4 regions of the Streptomyces sp. NPDC041124 genome follow, and region 4 is predicted to be linked to each of the others. Evidence: riboswitches for the same ligand, from Rfam matches in the RefSeq annotation. Region 4 holds a riboswitch; each other region holds the start of a gene.
The links. A riboswitch is a leader RNA that binds a small molecule or an ion and turns the genes downstream of it on or off. The one in region 4 is predicted to bind cobalamin.
Positions count from the first base shown of each region.

Region 1: it holds a riboswitch for cobalamin, as region 4 does, so the genes downstream of both, ACZ6A9_RS11790 ((2Fe-2S) ferredoxin domain-containing protein) here and ACZ6A9_RS13425 (energy-coupling factor ABC transporter permease) in region 4, are expected to answer to the same signal.
Region 2: it holds a riboswitch for cobalamin, as region 4 does, so the genes downstream of both, ACZ6A9_RS00820 (ribonucleoside-diphosphate reductase subunit alpha) here and ACZ6A9_RS13425 (energy-coupling factor ABC transporter permease) in region 4, are expected to answer to the same signal.
Region 3: it holds a riboswitch for cobalamin, as region 4 does, so the genes downstream of both, ACZ6A9_RS04660 (cobalamin biosynthesis protein) here and ACZ6A9_RS13425 (energy-coupling factor ABC transporter permease) in region 4, are expected to answer to the same signal.

Region 1 covers NZ_JBVIYR010000004.1:20,373-24,054, forward strand. Annotated here, with positions in the region: gene ACZ6A9_RS11775 (DUF6531 domain-containing protein) at 1-1,060, shown strand, start outside; gene ACZ6A9_RS11780 (hypothetical protein) at 1,062-1,343, shown strand; gene ACZ6A9_RS11785 (transposase) at 1,398-1,733, opposite strand; gene ACZ6A9_RS11790 ((2Fe-2S) ferredoxin domain-containing protein) at 1,759-2,136, opposite strand; cobalamin riboswitch at 2,225-2,373, opposite strand; gene ACZ6A9_RS11795 (ferric reductase-like transmembrane domain-containing protein) at 2,406-3,386, opposite strand; gene ACZ6A9_RS11800 (helix-turn-helix transcriptional regulator) at 3,660-3,682, opposite strand, start outside.
Region 2 covers NZ_JBVIYR010000001.1:166,716-170,397, reverse strand. Annotated here, with positions in the region: gene ACZ6A9_RS00820 (ribonucleoside-diphosphate reductase subunit alpha) at 1-1,851, opposite strand, end outside; cobalamin riboswitch at 1,976-2,147, opposite strand; gene mctP (monocarboxylate uptake permease MctP) at 2,272-3,682, opposite strand, start outside.
Region 3 covers NZ_JBVIYR010000002.1:58,986-62,667, forward strand. Annotated here, with positions in the region: gene ACZ6A9_RS04650 (inorganic phosphate transporter) at 1-962, shown strand, start outside; gene ACZ6A9_RS04655 (hypothetical protein) at 994-1,215, shown strand; cobalamin riboswitch at 1,392-1,527, shown strand; gene ACZ6A9_RS04660 (cobalamin biosynthesis protein) at 1,649-2,590, shown strand; gene ACZ6A9_RS04665 (cobyric acid synthase) at 2,587-3,682, shown strand, end outside.
Region 4 covers NZ_JBVIYR010000004.1:391,645-395,326, forward strand. Annotated here, with positions in the region: gene ACZ6A9_RS13410 (AMP-binding protein) at 1-774, shown strand, start outside; gene ACZ6A9_RS13415 (HAAS signaling domain-containing protein) at 845-1,780, opposite strand; gene ACZ6A9_RS13420 (PadR family transcriptional regulator) at 1,777-2,115, opposite strand; cobalamin riboswitch at 2,330-2,512, shown strand; gene ACZ6A9_RS13425 (energy-coupling factor ABC transporter permease) at 2,543-3,253, shown strand; gene ACZ6A9_RS13430 (energy-coupling factor ABC transporter substrate-binding protein) at 3,250-3,627, shown strand; gene cbiQ (cobalt ECF transporter T component CbiQ) at 3,634-3,682, shown strand, end outside.

The DNA of each region.
Region 1 (3,682 bases), 370 kb from region 4:
CACCCTCTACCAGCGCTGGGCCTACGACCCGTTCGGCACCCGGGTCCTGGGCACCGTCACCGGCGGCGCCCCCGCAAGCCCTCCCTCCTACACCGGCGCCCGCTACGAAACCACCACCGGCAACCTCGACCTCCACGCCCGCCAGTACAACACCGCCACCGGCCGCTTCACCCGACCCGACCCCGCCACCCGCGCCCGGACCACGCCGTACATATCGCCCTACGCCTACGCCGACAACGTCCCCACCCTCCTGACCGACCCCAGCGGACTGACCCCCGACGACCCGAACAACGACCGCGTCGACAGCCTCGGCGAAGCCGCGGGCATCTTCGGCGACGCGTTCGTCGACGTCTTCAAGTCCCCCTTCGTCCTCGCCGGGGACCTGCACGACGCATTCACCGGCGAGAACGGCGGCGCCGGCGCCTTCGTCGACAAGTACCTCCCCGTCCGCCCCGCCTACCGCCTCTACCGCGCCGAATACATGCTCCGCCAGCAGGGCTGCGACGCCCTCGCCGACCTGTACGCCGAAGCCGCCGAGGAACTGACCCAGCAGATCGCCCTCGTCGGAATCGGCGGCCTGACGGGATGGCGCAGAGCCGCGGTCGAGCCGGGCGGGGGGCGCTACTACGGGGAACCGAGTTCGACGCGGTTCGGACTCCCCTACTACACACCGGAGACCCCGTCGTCCATGAGCCGCATCAACCCGGAGGGCGGCCGGAGGAACTGCGGACTGTGTGCGACCGCCGGCGACGACCTCATGGCCGGCCGGAATCCGAACGGGGTGTCCGGAGCAGACCGCCCGCTGACGCGGGCCGAGGTGTCAGCGATGACGGGGCTACCGTTCCGGAAGGTCGGCGGTCTCAACGTCATCGTGAGCGACATGCTGCGCTGGGGACCCGGTGCCCGGGCGATCATAGGAGCATGGCCGAGGAAGGGCGTGGGCCACTACTTCAATGTCGCGAACATCGATGGAAAGGTGGTCTTCCTCGACTTCCAGTCGGGCAAGGCCAATCCGGCGCACAAGAGATACCGCGACTACTACGTGATGAGGACCAACTGACATGCTCGACCCGGAAGAAGCCGAGCGCAGGGCCGCGGAGTTCCTCACGGAGGAAAGCAGAGCATGGGGGCTGTCCTCCAACGTGAGGATCATTCCCGAGTACTGCTTCACGGACAAGGGACGGTTCATCGCTCCCTACGACCATGTCGAGTACCTCGATCACGGACGTCAGGACATGCAACTCGGCGGGAACCTGCCCGTGGCCGTCGACCTGAATACCGGAGCGTGCTCCTTCGTCACCTGGGAGGAAGCGGACGACCTGATGGAGCGTGACCTGCTCTGAGTTCGAGCAAGCGGGTCAGCCCGGTGAAGTAGCGGATTGCCGTGCCTTCTGGCCTCAACGGCCGAGTGAGCACCGCTGTAGGACTACTGGAAAGGCACGGCAGTCCGCGCGCACGCAGTCGGACCCGGGTGATCGCGACGCTGCCGCGTGCGAGCCCCTGCCGTACGTCTGGGTGTGCGGGTCGTGGCGCAGGCGGGTAATGACGATGCGGTGCAGGGCGGCGTTGGCCTGCCGGTCGCCGCCGTAGTTGAGCCGGCGCGTGCTCCGCCGGCCGGAGGAGTACTCGATGGGGCTGACTCCGCAACGGTTCGAGTAGCTGCGGGGCACCTGTCCCAGGTCTGGCAGCCGGCGTGAAGCAGCAGCCGGACCGGTCACGCCCGGCGCGCTCACACCACCACCGTGCGCGTCCGTACGGTCAGGAGGCCGTACGCCGTCGTGGCGGCGTGATGGCGTACAGGTCGAGGATGTCCGGCCGGGGTGCGACGCCCGGTCCGCCGGCGCGTGCCCAGGCGGCGATGTCCTCGGTCGCGTCCGGGTCGTTGACCAGTCCGAGCCAGACGGGCCGGGCGCCGGCGGCGCGGCCTTCGGCGGAGGGCTGTACGACGACGACGTTGGCGTGTTCGCAGGCGTCGAGGCAGTCGGAGACACGTACCGGTGCCGCGGCGCGCAGGCGTTCGGTCTGAGCTGTGTGGTCGACGCCGGTCACCTTGGGGCTGCCGCAGCAGCAGTCGCGGCAGACGACGATGCGGCACGGCACGGGGTCGGTGGCCGTTGCGGGCCTCTTGTCGTCCATCGTTCGTCCGGTGGGCGTTGCGGGCACGCGGTGCCGTCCCTCTCTCCGGGGAGATCCGCCCCGGTGGTCGTCGAGGAGGCGACCGCGTGAGTCTCCTGGCTCTCGGGTCGATGCTCGTCCCGCCCTTCCCACCCGCTGCCGGGCAGTGGCCTGTCGGAACTCGCTCGCCGATCACAGTGGCGGGACCGCGCCGGATTCACACCGGCTTCCTCGTTCCGCCGTCGCCCTGTCGTCGGCCATCATCCCATCCCGGGGCGCCGTACCGGCCGTCAGTCCGTCTCCTGGGCGTGAGGGGCCGTCACGGGCGGGTGGTCCGGGCGGTCCCGTCCGCCGTCACGGCCCGACACCACCACGACGACCAGCCCGACGACGACGGCCGCTACGGCGGCCCGTCCCGCCGCCCGCACCCACCAGTCCGGCCGGGCCGCGCCCCCACCGGGGGAGCCCAGCCGTTCGGCCCGCCGGGCCGGTCTCAGTAGACGCAGCAACAGCAGTGCCGCAACCGGGAGTTGCAGCAGCCACAGGACGGTGCGCGGCCACTCCCCGTACCAGACGTTGGTTCCGTACAGCAGCGTGTGCCACACGCTCAGCACGTACACGACGATCACGAACCGGTGCAGCCGCCGCCAGGTGTTCGCGCCAATGCGGTGCCGGACGTAGAACAGCAGTCCCAGCGGAATCGCCAGGTACAGGGCCCCCTGTCCGAGCGGGATGGCGATCTCGCCGGTGCCGGAGTCGTACCAGCCGGGCACGAAGCTGTCGGCGAAGGCCACCCACAACCGCTGCGCCCAGTCCACCTTCGTCTCGTAGCGTACGAGTTCCGCCGCGAACATCAGCGCGTGCGCGAACATCAGCGCCATGGTCGTCAGGCTCGTGGTGCGGTGCCAGCGCTCCAGTACCTGCCGAGAGACCGGCAGCCGGGCGGGGCGCGGTCCCGACAGCAGCAGACCGAGCATGACCGTGCCCCAGGCCCACAGCAGCCCCGACCAGCCGAACGCCTGGCTGAGCAGGTACATCCAGTAGGTGCCGGGGTCGTCCATGAACGGCATGACCGCGACGGTGTCCGAAGCACCCGACTCCATGCGCGCCCACAGGAGGGCGAACACGAGCACGGTGACCACCACCGCCGCGGTGGCGTCGGGCAGGGCGGCCCGCAGGTCGCCGCGCAGCGCGACACGGTCACCGGGAGGCCGTTGCCTTCCGGGCGGGGTCACCGCCCCGTCTTCGTCCGGCCTCGTGTCTGACGTCATCAGGGGCCTCCCGGGCACGGGCCACCGCAGCAGCGGTGCGCATGGGGCGTGAGGCGACAAGTCTGGCTGATGAGGGAGTGATCCCCGGAGGCGTTATCCGGCCAGAGCCGCCATGAGAACTGTGCGGGTACACCTGCTTCTGCCTCCCCTCCACATTCAAGACAACCGCCGAAGCCCTACTGCCGCTGGAATATGGCGGGTCGGCGCCGGGCCGGGCTGCGACGGAGAGCGTGGACGTCCCGCGGCTCGGGCTTCGCGGGGCCGGCGGAGCGTTCAGGCAGGGGGTCCGTAGCGGG
Region 2 (3,682 bases), on a different contig from region 4:
CGCGATGGTGGCGGTGGGGGCGATCGCCAGCAGCAGCGAGTTGCGCATCCCGGTGGCCGCGATCCGCGTCCGCAGCGCCGCCCAGCGCTCCGGCCAGGCGAACTCGACACCGTAGTGGTCGGGGTGCAGCACGCCCCGGGCGGTGCGGGTCTTCTCCCAGGCGGGCAGCGGGCCGTGACGCTCGGCCAGGCCGGCGGAGGTCTCGTACGCGGCCAGCATGATCCGCTCGGCGATCCTCGTCGACAGGGCCTTCGCCTCGGGGGAGTCGAAGGGCAGCCGCAGCTTGAAGAAGACGTCCTGCAGGCCCATGGCGCCGAGGCCGACGGGGCGCCAGCGGGCGTTGGAGCGGCCCGCCTGCTCGGTCGGGTAGAAGTTGATGTCGACGACCCGGTCGAGGAACGTCACGGCCGTGCGCACCGTCTCGTCCAGGCGCGCCCAGTCGATGTCCCCGTGCTCCACGAAGGCGCCGAGGTTGACCGACCCCAGGTTGCAGACCGCCGTCTCCCCGTCGTCGGTGACCTCCAGGATCTCCGTGCACAGGTTCGAGGAGTGGATGACGTGACCCGGTTCGGCGGTCTGGTTGGCCGTGCGGTTGGCGGTGTCCTTGAAGGTCATCCAGCCGTTGCCGGTCTGCGCGAGGGTGCGCATCATACGGCCGTACAGCTCGCGCGCAGGGAGGGTCTTCCGTGCCAGGCCCTTCGCCTCGGCGGCCCGGTACGCGGCGTCGAACTCCCCGCCCCACAGGTCGACCAGTTCCGGCACGTCCGCCGGGGAGAACAGCGACCACGGGCCGTCGGTGTCCACCCGGCGCATGAACTCGTCCGGCACCCAGTGCGCGAGGTTCAGGTTGTGCGTGCGCCGGGCGTCCTCACCGGTGTTGTCGCGCAGCTCCAGGAACTCCTCGATGTCCAGGTGCCAGGTCTCCAGGTAGACCGCCGCCGCACCCTTGCGCCGCCCGCCCTGGTTCACGGCGGCGACCGAGGCGTCCAGCGTCTTCAGGAACGGGACGATGCCGTTGGAGTGGCCGTTGGTGCCGCGGATCAGAGAACCGCGGGCGCGGATGCGGGAGTAGGCCAGACCGATGCCGCCGGCGTGCTTCGAGAGCCGGGCGACCTGGTGGTAGCGGTCGTAGATGGAGTCCAGCTCGTCCTTGGGGGAGTCGAGGAGGTAGCAGGACGACATCTGGGGGTGCCGGGTACCGGAGTTGAACAGCGTGGGGGAGGAGGGCAGGTAGTCCAGGCGGCTCATCAGGCCGTAGAGCGCGGCCACCTCGTCCAGCGAGCGGGCGCTGTCGTCCTCGGCGAGACCGCAGGCGACGCGCAGCAGGAAGTGCTGGGGCGTCTCGACGACCTTGCGGGTGACCGGGTGCCGCAGCAGGTAGCGGCTGTGCAGGGTGCGCAGGCCGAAGTAGCCGAAGCGGTCGTCGGCGCGGGTGTCGATCAGCGCGTCGAGCCGGTCCGCGTGCAGCGCGGCGAACGCGGCGGTGCGGTCGGCGATCAGGCCCTCGCGGTGTCCGGTCGCGACGGACCCGGTGAAGGAGGTGACGCCCTGCGAGGCGGCCTCGGCGCGGATGCCGATGGTCAGCAGCCGGGCGGCGAGCCGGGAGTAGGCGGGGTCCTCGGAGATGAGCCCGGCCGCCGCCTCGGTGGCCAGTTCCCGCAGCTGCGCGGTGGCGTCGGAGTCCGCGACCGCGGACCGGCCGCGCAGCGCGGCGGCGGCGACCCGGCCGGGGTCGGCGTCGGGCAGGTCGGCGGTCAGCTCCGTCAGGGTCCGCAGCAGCGCGGCACCGGGGCCCTCGCTCTCCCGGGTCACGTCGATCGCTGAAGCCGGATCGGCTGGCGCGATGGTCACGTGGGGCTCTCCCTCGCTCGGCACGGGGGCCTCGAAGAGCGCGGGGGGCAGTACACGAGCGCACGGGGCGTCGCGTCCACCGGCCCATTCCGCGAGGCCCGGACGTCAGGGCACCCGGACCGGACGGCCGGGCGCACTGTCGGCAGGTCCTCGGACTGACGCCCATGCGCGTGCGGGGGCAAGGCATGGGTACACCGTTGCGGGACAGTTCCGGATTCGCACCGGATTCCCCTGCGGCGACAGCGAGCATGAGCATACATCTTGTGCCGGGTGCCGCCGACAACCCCATATGTTGTGCTGCGTTGGTGTCGGACAGTCAGCTCTCCAGCTCGGCGATCGGCCCGTGGCACCGTGCCGCACGGGTACGACGACGGGCCGCCGGTTCTCCTCCGGCGGCCCGTCGTCCGTCGCCCTGCGGCGTCAGTGCGCGCTGCCGGCCGTGGCGGGCGGGAGCTCCACCTGGACGCCCGGGTCGCCGGCGTCCGCCGTGTAGTCGCCCGGCTTCGTCTGGTCGACGCCCTCGGGTGCCTTGAGGGCCCGCATGACGAAGGTCAGCACGACCGTCACCACGACGTTGATCACGAAGGCCGTGAGACCGATGTAGCCGATCTCGCCGATCCCCGGGATCTCCTTCGCGGACCCGCCGAAGTGCTTCTGCGTCGGCGAGGCCACCCCGTACGCGGCGACCGTGCCGTAGACCATGCCGACGGCCCAGCCGCCGATCAGCGCCCAGCGGTGGAACCAGCGGGTGAACAGGCCGCCCACCAGTGCCGGGAAGGTCTGCAGGATCCAGATGCCGCCCAGCAGCTGGAAGTTGATGGCGACGGTCTTGTCCATGGTCAGGACGAAGGCCAGCGCGCCCACCTTCACCAGCAGTGAGACGACCTTGGAGACCTTGGTCTCCTGCCTCGGTGTCGCGTCCGGTTTGATGAAGTCCTTGTAGATGTTGCGGGTGAACAGGTTCGCCGCCGCGATCGACATGATCGCCGCCGGCACCAGCGCCCCGATGCCGATCGCCGCGAAGGCCACGCCCGCGAACCACGCCGGGAACATGTTCTCGAACAGCTGCGGGATCGCCAGCTGGCCGTTCTGCACCTTCACGCCCGCCGCGATCGCCATGAAGCCGAGCAGCGCCAGCAGGCCCAGCATCAGCGAGTACAGCGGCAGGATCGTGGTGTTGCGGCGGATCACCTCACGGCTGCGTGAGGACAGCGTCGCCGTGATCGAGTGCGGGTACATGAACAGCGCGAGCGCCGAACCCAGCGCCAGCGTGGCGTACGTCCACTGGCCCGCCTCGGCCGGCACCAGCGAACCGCGCGGCGCTCCCGTGGCCGGGTTGGTCTCGCTGTAGGCCTCCCGCGCCGAGGCGAAGATCTCGTCGAAGCCGCCCAGCTTGACCGGGATGTAGATGATCGCCACCGCGATCACGAGGTAGATCAGCGTGTCCTTGACGAAGGCGATCAACGCGGGGGCCCGCAGGCCCGACGAGTAGGTGTACGCCGCGAGCACACCGAAGGCGATCAGCAGCGGCAGGTCCTTGACGAACCAGTTGGTGTCCTCCCCGCCGCCCACGCCCATCACGTCCAGCACGGCCTGGATGCCGACCAGCTGGAGCGCGATGTACGGCATCGTCGCCAGGATGCCGGTGACCGCGACGGCCAGCGACAGCCCCTTCGAGCCGAACCGGCCGCGCACGAAGTCGGACGTGGTCACGTAGCCGTGCTTGTGCGACACCGACCACAGGCGGGGCAGGAAGGTGAAGATCAGCGGGTACACCAGGATCGTGTACGGCACGGCGAAGAACCCGGCCGCGCCCGCCGCGTAGATGGCC
Region 3 (3,682 bases), on a different contig from region 4:
TGGTGACCTGGCTGGTCGGACTGCCGTCCAGCTCCTCGCACGCCCTGATGGGCGGTCTGATCGGCGCCACCGTCGCCTCCGCCGGCTTCGGCGCGGTGCACGGCGACGTCCTCGTCACCAAGGTGCTGATCCCCGCGATCGCCGCCCCGCTGGTGGCCGGTCTCGCCGCGATGTTCGCGACCCGGCTCACCTACCGCCTGGGCAGGAAGGCCGACGGGAAGGCCTCCGCGAAGGGCTACCGCGCGGGCCAGATCGCCTCCGCCGGCCTGGTCTCGCTGGCCCACGGCACCAACGACGCGCAGAAGACGATGGGCATCATCACGCTCGCCCTGGTCTCGGGCGGCGTCCTCGTCCCCGACTCCGACCCGCCGCTGTGGGTCATCGTCTCCGCGGGTGTCGCCATCGCGCTCGGCACCTACCTCGGCGGCTGGCGCATCATCCGCACCATGGGCAAGGGCCTGACCGACCTCCAGCCGCAGCAGGGCTTCGCCGCCCAGACCAGCGCCGCGACGGTCATCCTGGCCTCCTCGCACCTCGGCTTCTCCCTCTCCACCACGCACTCCGTCTCCGGCGCCGTGATGGGCGCGGGCCTGGGCCGCAAGGGCGGTGTCGTCCGCTGGTCGACCGCCACGCGGATGTTCGTCGCCTGGGGTCTGACGCTTCCCGCGGCGGCCCTCGTCGCGGCCGTCGCCGAGTGGATCTGCGGCTTCGGCAGCTGGGGCACCGCGGTCGTGGCCGTCTTCCTGGTCGCCTCCAGCTTCGCCATCTGGAAGATCTCCCGGCGCGAGGTCGTCGACCACACCAACGTCAACGACCACGACGTCCCGGGCGAGGAGCCCGGCGTGGTGACGCAGGCGATGGCCGCCGTGACCCCGCCCCCGGCGGGCATCGTGAGCGAGGAGCTCGCGGCCACCATCCCGGCACCCAACGACCCGGCGTCACCGGCCAAGACCACCGTCTGACCGCGAACCGGTACGAAGGAAGAGAAGCACCATGCAGATCGACTGGGCAGCCCTCGGCTCCGTCTTCGGCGTCAGCCTCGTGGTCACCGTGGCCCTGGTGGCCCTGTTCACCCTCGGCATCACCGGCCTGTCGCGCCGCGAGCGGGCCGCCGCGCAGGGCGAGTCCGCGGTCCTGGCCGTCACCGGCGCCTACGCCTGCTTCGCGGCGTGCGCGGCCGCGGTGGGCTACGGGATCTACCTGATCATGGCCTGACCGCGGACCGGATCATGCCCTGATCCAGGATCGCCACCGTCCGGCGGGCGGTGCGGGAGCCACGGCTCCCGCACCGCCCGCCGACGTGTGCCCGCCTTCGCCCGCGGTTCACCCACCGGAACCCCTCTGTGGATCTCGGCACACTTCAGCCTCGCAGGTCAACGGCAGGTTGACGGCCCTTCGGGGGCCGTGGTGGACTGCCACAGCCAATACGGCGGCAGGAGAGGAAGCCGGTGCGATTCCGGCGCGGTCCCGCCACTGTCACCGGGTGAACACCCGGGAGCCAGGAACTCTCACCGCCGGTCTCGTCGAACCAGGGCGCGGACACCCTGAGTGAGGACATATCGCCATGCGCGGCAGCCTGTCGAGGTCGATCAGCGACACCCCACCCCGTTCCGGGGCCGTTCCCTCCGGATCCGTCACCGGCTGACCCATGGGTGCCGATCGCGTGTTCGCGTACGGCGCCGCCGCCGGCCTCCTCGGCGACCTGCTGCTCGGCGATCCCCGCCGTGGGCATCCGGTCGCCGCTTTCGGGCGGGCCGCGGCTGCCGTGGAACGGGTGCTGTGGCGCGACGACCGGGGCCGTGGCGCCGTGCACACCGCCGTGTGCGTCTCAGGCGCCGTGGCGCTGGGCGGCCTGGCCGCCCGCTGTGTGCGCTCCTCCCCCGCCGCCTCCGTCGCCCTGACCGGCGTCGCCACCTGGGCGGTCGTCGGCGGCACCTCGCTGGCCAGGGAAGCCCGTGCCGTCGGCCGGGCCCTGGAGGCGGGGGACGTCGAGGCGGCCCGGGCACGGCTGCCGCACCTGTGCGGCCGGGACCCGCAGGCGCTGGACGCCGACGGGATCGCCCGCGCGGTGGTGGAGTCGGTCGCCGAGAACACCTCGGACGCCGTGGTGGGGGCGCTCGTGTGGGGCGCCGTCGCCGGTGTGCCGGGCCTGCTCGGCTTCCGGGCCGTCAACACGCTGGACGCGATGGTCGGCCACAAGTCCCCCCGCCACCGCCGTTACGGCTGGGCCTCCGCCCGCCTCGACGACGTCGCCGGCTGGCCGGGTGCGCGGCTGACGGCCGTGCTCGCGGCCGCCGCGGGACCGGATCCGCGCGGCGCGGTGCGGGCGTGGCGGGCCGACGCGCACCGGCACCCGAGCCCCAACGCCGGCCCCGTCGAGGCGTCCTTCGCCGGTGCGCTCGGGGTGCGGCTCGGCGGAACGCTCTCCTACGGCGGCCGGGTCGAGCACCGGCCGGTGCTCAACGGCGGCGGCCGGGCCGTCGCCGTCCCCGACATCGACCGGGCGGTACGGCTGTCACGGCGCGTGGGCTGGCTGGCGCTCGGCGCCGGTGCCCTCGCTCGGAGCGTGTGGAAGGGACGCAGGTCATGAACGGTGGGGGGCTGCTGGTCGCCGGGACCACCTCGGACGCCGGCAAGAGCGTGGTGACCGCCGGGATCTGCCGGTGGCTGGTGCGGCGCGGCGTCAAGGTCGCGCCGTTCAAGGCACAGAACATGTCGCTGAACTCGTTCGTGACCCGGGAGGGCGCCGAGATCGGGCGGGCTCAGGCCATGCAGGCGCAGGCCTGCCGGGTCGAGCCGACGGCGCTGATGAATCCGGTGCTGCTCAAGCCGGGCGGCGAGAGGTCCAGCCAGGTGGTCCTGATGGGCAGGCCGGTCGGCGAGATGAGCGCGCGCGGCTACCACGGCGGGCGGCAGCAGCGGTTGCTGGGCACGGTGCTGGACTGTCTGGAACAGCTGCGGAACACGTACGACGCGGTGATCTGCGAGGGCGCCGGCAGCCCCGCCGAGATCAACCTGCGGCGCACGGACATCGTGAACATGGGGATCGCCCGGGGCGCCGGGCTGCCCGTGCTGATCGTGGGGGACATCGACCGGGGCGGCGTCTTCGCGTCCTTCTTCGGCACCCTCGCCCTGCTGTCCCGGGAGGACCAGGACCTGGTCGCCGGGTTCCTGGTGAACAAGTTCCGGGGCGACGTGTCCCTGCTGGAGCCGGGGCTCGACATGCTGCACGGCCTGACCGGAAGGCCGGCGTACGGCGTGCTGCCCTTCCGGCACGGGCTCGGCATCGACGAGGAGGACGGGCTCCGTGTCTCGCTGCGGGGCGCCGTGCGGGAGTCGGTGGTGGCCGCGCCGGTCGGCGAGGACGTGCTGCGGGTCGCGGTGTGCGCGGTGCCGCTGATGTCGAACTTCACGGACGTGGACGCGCTGGCCGCCGAACCGGGCGTCGTGGTGCGGTTCGTGGACCGGCCGGAGGAACTGGCCGACGCCGACCTCGTCGTCGTCCCGGGGACGCGCGGCACCGTACGGGCGCTCCGGTGGCTGCGCGAGCGCGGGCTGGCCCGGGCGCTGGTGCGCAGGGCGGCCGAGGGGCGGCCCGTGCTCGGTGTCTGCGGCGGCTTCCAGATACTCGGCGAGCACATCGAGGACGAGGTCGAGAGCCGCGCCGGGCACGTGGACGGCC
Region 4 (3,682 bases):
TTCGAGCTGCTCACCCGGGCCGCGGCGGAGAGGGGCCCGCTGACCACCGCGCGGCACCTCGTCTTCGCCGGCGAGGCGATGCCGGCCCGGGTGCTGGCGGGCCTGCCCCCGGTGTTCCCGCACGCCCGCTGGTTCAACAACTACGGCTGCACCGAGACGAACAACAGCTTCCTCCACGAGGTGGACCGCGGCAAACCGGTCACCGCTCCGCTGCCGATCGGCCGCCCGCTGCCGGGCGTGCACTGGCTGATCACCGGGGACGACGGGCGCGCCCTGACCGGTCCCGGCCAGGGGGAGCTGCTCGTCAGCACTCCGTTCCAGAGCGCGGGTTACGTCAACGTCCCCGGCGGGCGGAAGTTCGCCCCGCACCGCGACGGCGTGCCCGGGGTGGTGTACTACCGCAGCGGCGACGTCGCCCGGTGGCACGAGGACGGCTCGCTGAGCGTGCTCGGGCGCACCGACTACATGGTCAAGGTGCGCGGCACCCAGGTCAGCACCCAGCACGTCGAGAGCATCCTGCTGGAGCACACCGCGGTGGCCGAGGCGGCCGTCGTCGCACTCCCGGACCCGGTCGCCGGCCACCGCCTGCACGCCACCGTGCGGCCGGTCGCGCCCGGCTCCGTGGGGGTCCTGGCGCTGCGTCAGTACTGCGCGGAGCGGTCGGTGCGGGCGGCGGTGCCGAGCGTGTTCGAGATGGTGTCCGAGCCGTTGCCGAGGACGTCCACGGGGAAGGTCGACCGCAACCGGATCCGGGACGCGCTGAGCACGGCGTGACGCGAGTGCGAAGGGGGGGCTGCCCGGTCGAGACCGGGCAGCCCCCCCCCTTCGCGGTCGTTGACCGCGGTCAGCGCAGCGCCGTGCGGTAGGCCTTGGCCACCGAGGTGACGCCGATGGCGAGCACGATGAGCGCCGCCCCGCCGTAGGCCGATTCCTGCGACTCCCAGAGGGTCTTGGCGTCGGCGAGGAAGTCGGGGTTGAACAGCTCCTGCTGGTACAGCACCCAGGCCAGCGGCAGGGTGAACGCCGCGTGGGCGAGCGCGTACCAGCCGGCCAGCCGGACGGTCCAGCCCTGTCCGGCCACCCGTGCGACCCCGACCACCGCGAGACCGGCGAGACCGGCCAGAACCGGCCACAGCCAACCCGACCACAGGTCCGGGTTCAGCACCTCCACCTGCCGCCCGTCGTCCGCCCGGTACGGCTCGGCGGTGTGCTGCCAGACGATCAGCGCGAACAGCAGCACGTCCCACGCCACGGCGGCCAGGGCCGCGACACCGCCCCGGTCCTGCTGCGGGACGTCGGGCAGTTCGTCCGGCGTCCAGCGGTCGCCGGTGGTACCGCGGCGGTACCTGATCCGCTCGGTCACGGCGAACACCACCGTGATGGCGGCGACCAGCTGGGCGCCGACGCCTATCAGCGTGCCGGCGCCGACGCGCAGGGCCGCGCCGAGGCCGCCGCCGTCGGCCACCTCCAGCAGGGCGAGCCCCAGGGAGAGGGCCGGCAGCACGCCGGCCAGCAGGGTGACCAGCACGCGAACATAGGCGGGATACAGGTCCGGGCCGATGAGGACCAACGGCCGTTCGGTGTACTGGGCCGCGTACCGCACCGGGTCCCCCAGTTCGCCGAGCACCTCCCGCTCGGCCGTCCGGTGGTCGCCGCCCCGGCCGTCGATGGTGTCGGCGATGGTGGCGCGGAGCTCTTGGGCCACGTCGTCACGCTGGTCGGCCGGAAGCCGCCGGACGACCTCGTGGACGTAGCGCTCGGTGAGCACCCCCGTACTCATTCGTTCTCCTTGGTGAGTCGTGAGATCGAGGCGACGAGTTCCTGCCATTCGCGCACCAGGCCCTCCCGGACGCGGGATCCGTCGGGGCTGACGCGGTAGAACTTGCGCGGCCGGGACTCGTCGGTGTTCCACTCGCTGGTCAGCAGCCCTTGTTTCTCCAGGCGCCGCAGCAGTGGGTACAGCGTGTTTCCGTCGACGGTGACCCCCGCGTCGTCGAGCGTCTCCAGGAGCGCATAGCCGTACTGCGGTTTCCGGAGCAGCGCCAGACAGGCGAGCACCACCGTCCCGCGGCGCAGTTCCTGCGCCTGGCTCAGGGTCAGTTCTTCTACGGACACAACCCACACGATACTGTGTGCCGCACACTAATGTCACCCCCCGAACAATGTGAATGTTCCCCTCCGGCGCTCCGAACGCCCGCTCTCCGGCGCTCCGCACGCCGCGCCGTCCGACACCCTGAACGCCGCGCGGCACGGGAGGACGCACGGACCGGTGGACGCCTCACCGTCCGCGCGCCCCCGGTGGCGGCTTGTCACCGGACCGGAACGGGCACTACTGTCACCACGCCTTGGTGACGGGAAATCGGTGCGATACCGGTGCGGCCCTCGCCACTGTGATCGGGAAGTCCGGCTCCGGCCCTCACGGGCAGCCACTGGGTTCTTCGGAACCCGGGAAGGCGGAGCACGGGCGGTGGTACCCGTCAGCCAGGAGACCGGCCAAGGCGCGTCAACCATCCACGAGGTGCTGGAGAGGGTCTGCTGAGCCATGCACATAGCCGAGGGTTTTCTGCCACCGGCGCACGCGGTCGCCTGGGGCGTCGCGTCGGCGCCGTTCGTCGTCCACGGAGCCCGGTCGCTCGTCCGTGAAGTGAGGGAACATCCCGAGAGCACACTGCTGCTGGGCGCCTCGGGAGCGTTCACCTTCGTCCTGTCCGCGCTGAAACTTCCCTCGGTGACGGGCAGTTGCTCCCACCCCACCGGTACGGGACTCGGCGCGATCCTGTTCCGGCCGCCGGTCATGGCGGTGCTGGGCACCATCACGCTGCTGTTCCAGGCGCTGCTGCTCGCCCACGGCGGGCTGACCACGCTGGGCGCCAACGTCTTCTCGATGGCCGTCGTCGGCCCGTGGGCCGGGTACGGCGTCTACCGGCTGCTGCGCCGGTCGGGTGCGCCGCTGATGGCGGCCGTGTTCTCCGGCGCGTTCGCCGCCGACCTGTCGACGTACTGCGTGACGAGCGTGCAGCTGGCGCTCGCCTTCCCCGACCCGGGCAGTGGATTCCCGGGCGCGCTGGCCAAGTTCGGGGCCATCTTCGCGGTGACGCAGATCCCGCTGGCGGTGAGCGAGGGCCTGCTGACCGTGCTGGTGATGCGCATGCTGGTGCGGTCGAGCAGGGGCGAGCTGACCCGGCTCGGCGTACTGGTCACCTCGGTGGCCGGAGGGAAGCCGGCGAAGTCGGCGGAGGGGGTGGCCCGATGAGCCGCGACGCGAAGATCAACGCTCTGCTGCTGCTCCTGGTGGCCGCGCTCGCGGTGCTGCCGCTGGCGCTCGGGCTCGGCGACCACAAGGAGGAGCCGTTCACCGGTGCGGACGCCGAGGCGGAGACGGCGATCACCGAGATCGACCCGGACTACGAACCGTGGTTCTCCCCCCTGTACGAACCGCCGTCCGGGGAGGTCGAGTCGGCGCTGTTCGCCCTCCAGGCGGCGATCGGCGCGGGCGTCCTCGCGTACTACTTCGGACTGCGGCGCGGGCGGCGGCAGGGCGCTGAACGGGCGCGGGAGCGGGCCGCGGCGGGCACCGGCGCCGAGGCCGGCGCGGGGGACGACGCAGCCGCAGAGCGGACGGTCTGACGGCCCGTGCTGCCGATCGACGCGGCGGCGCACAGCAGTCGCTGGCGCCGCCGCC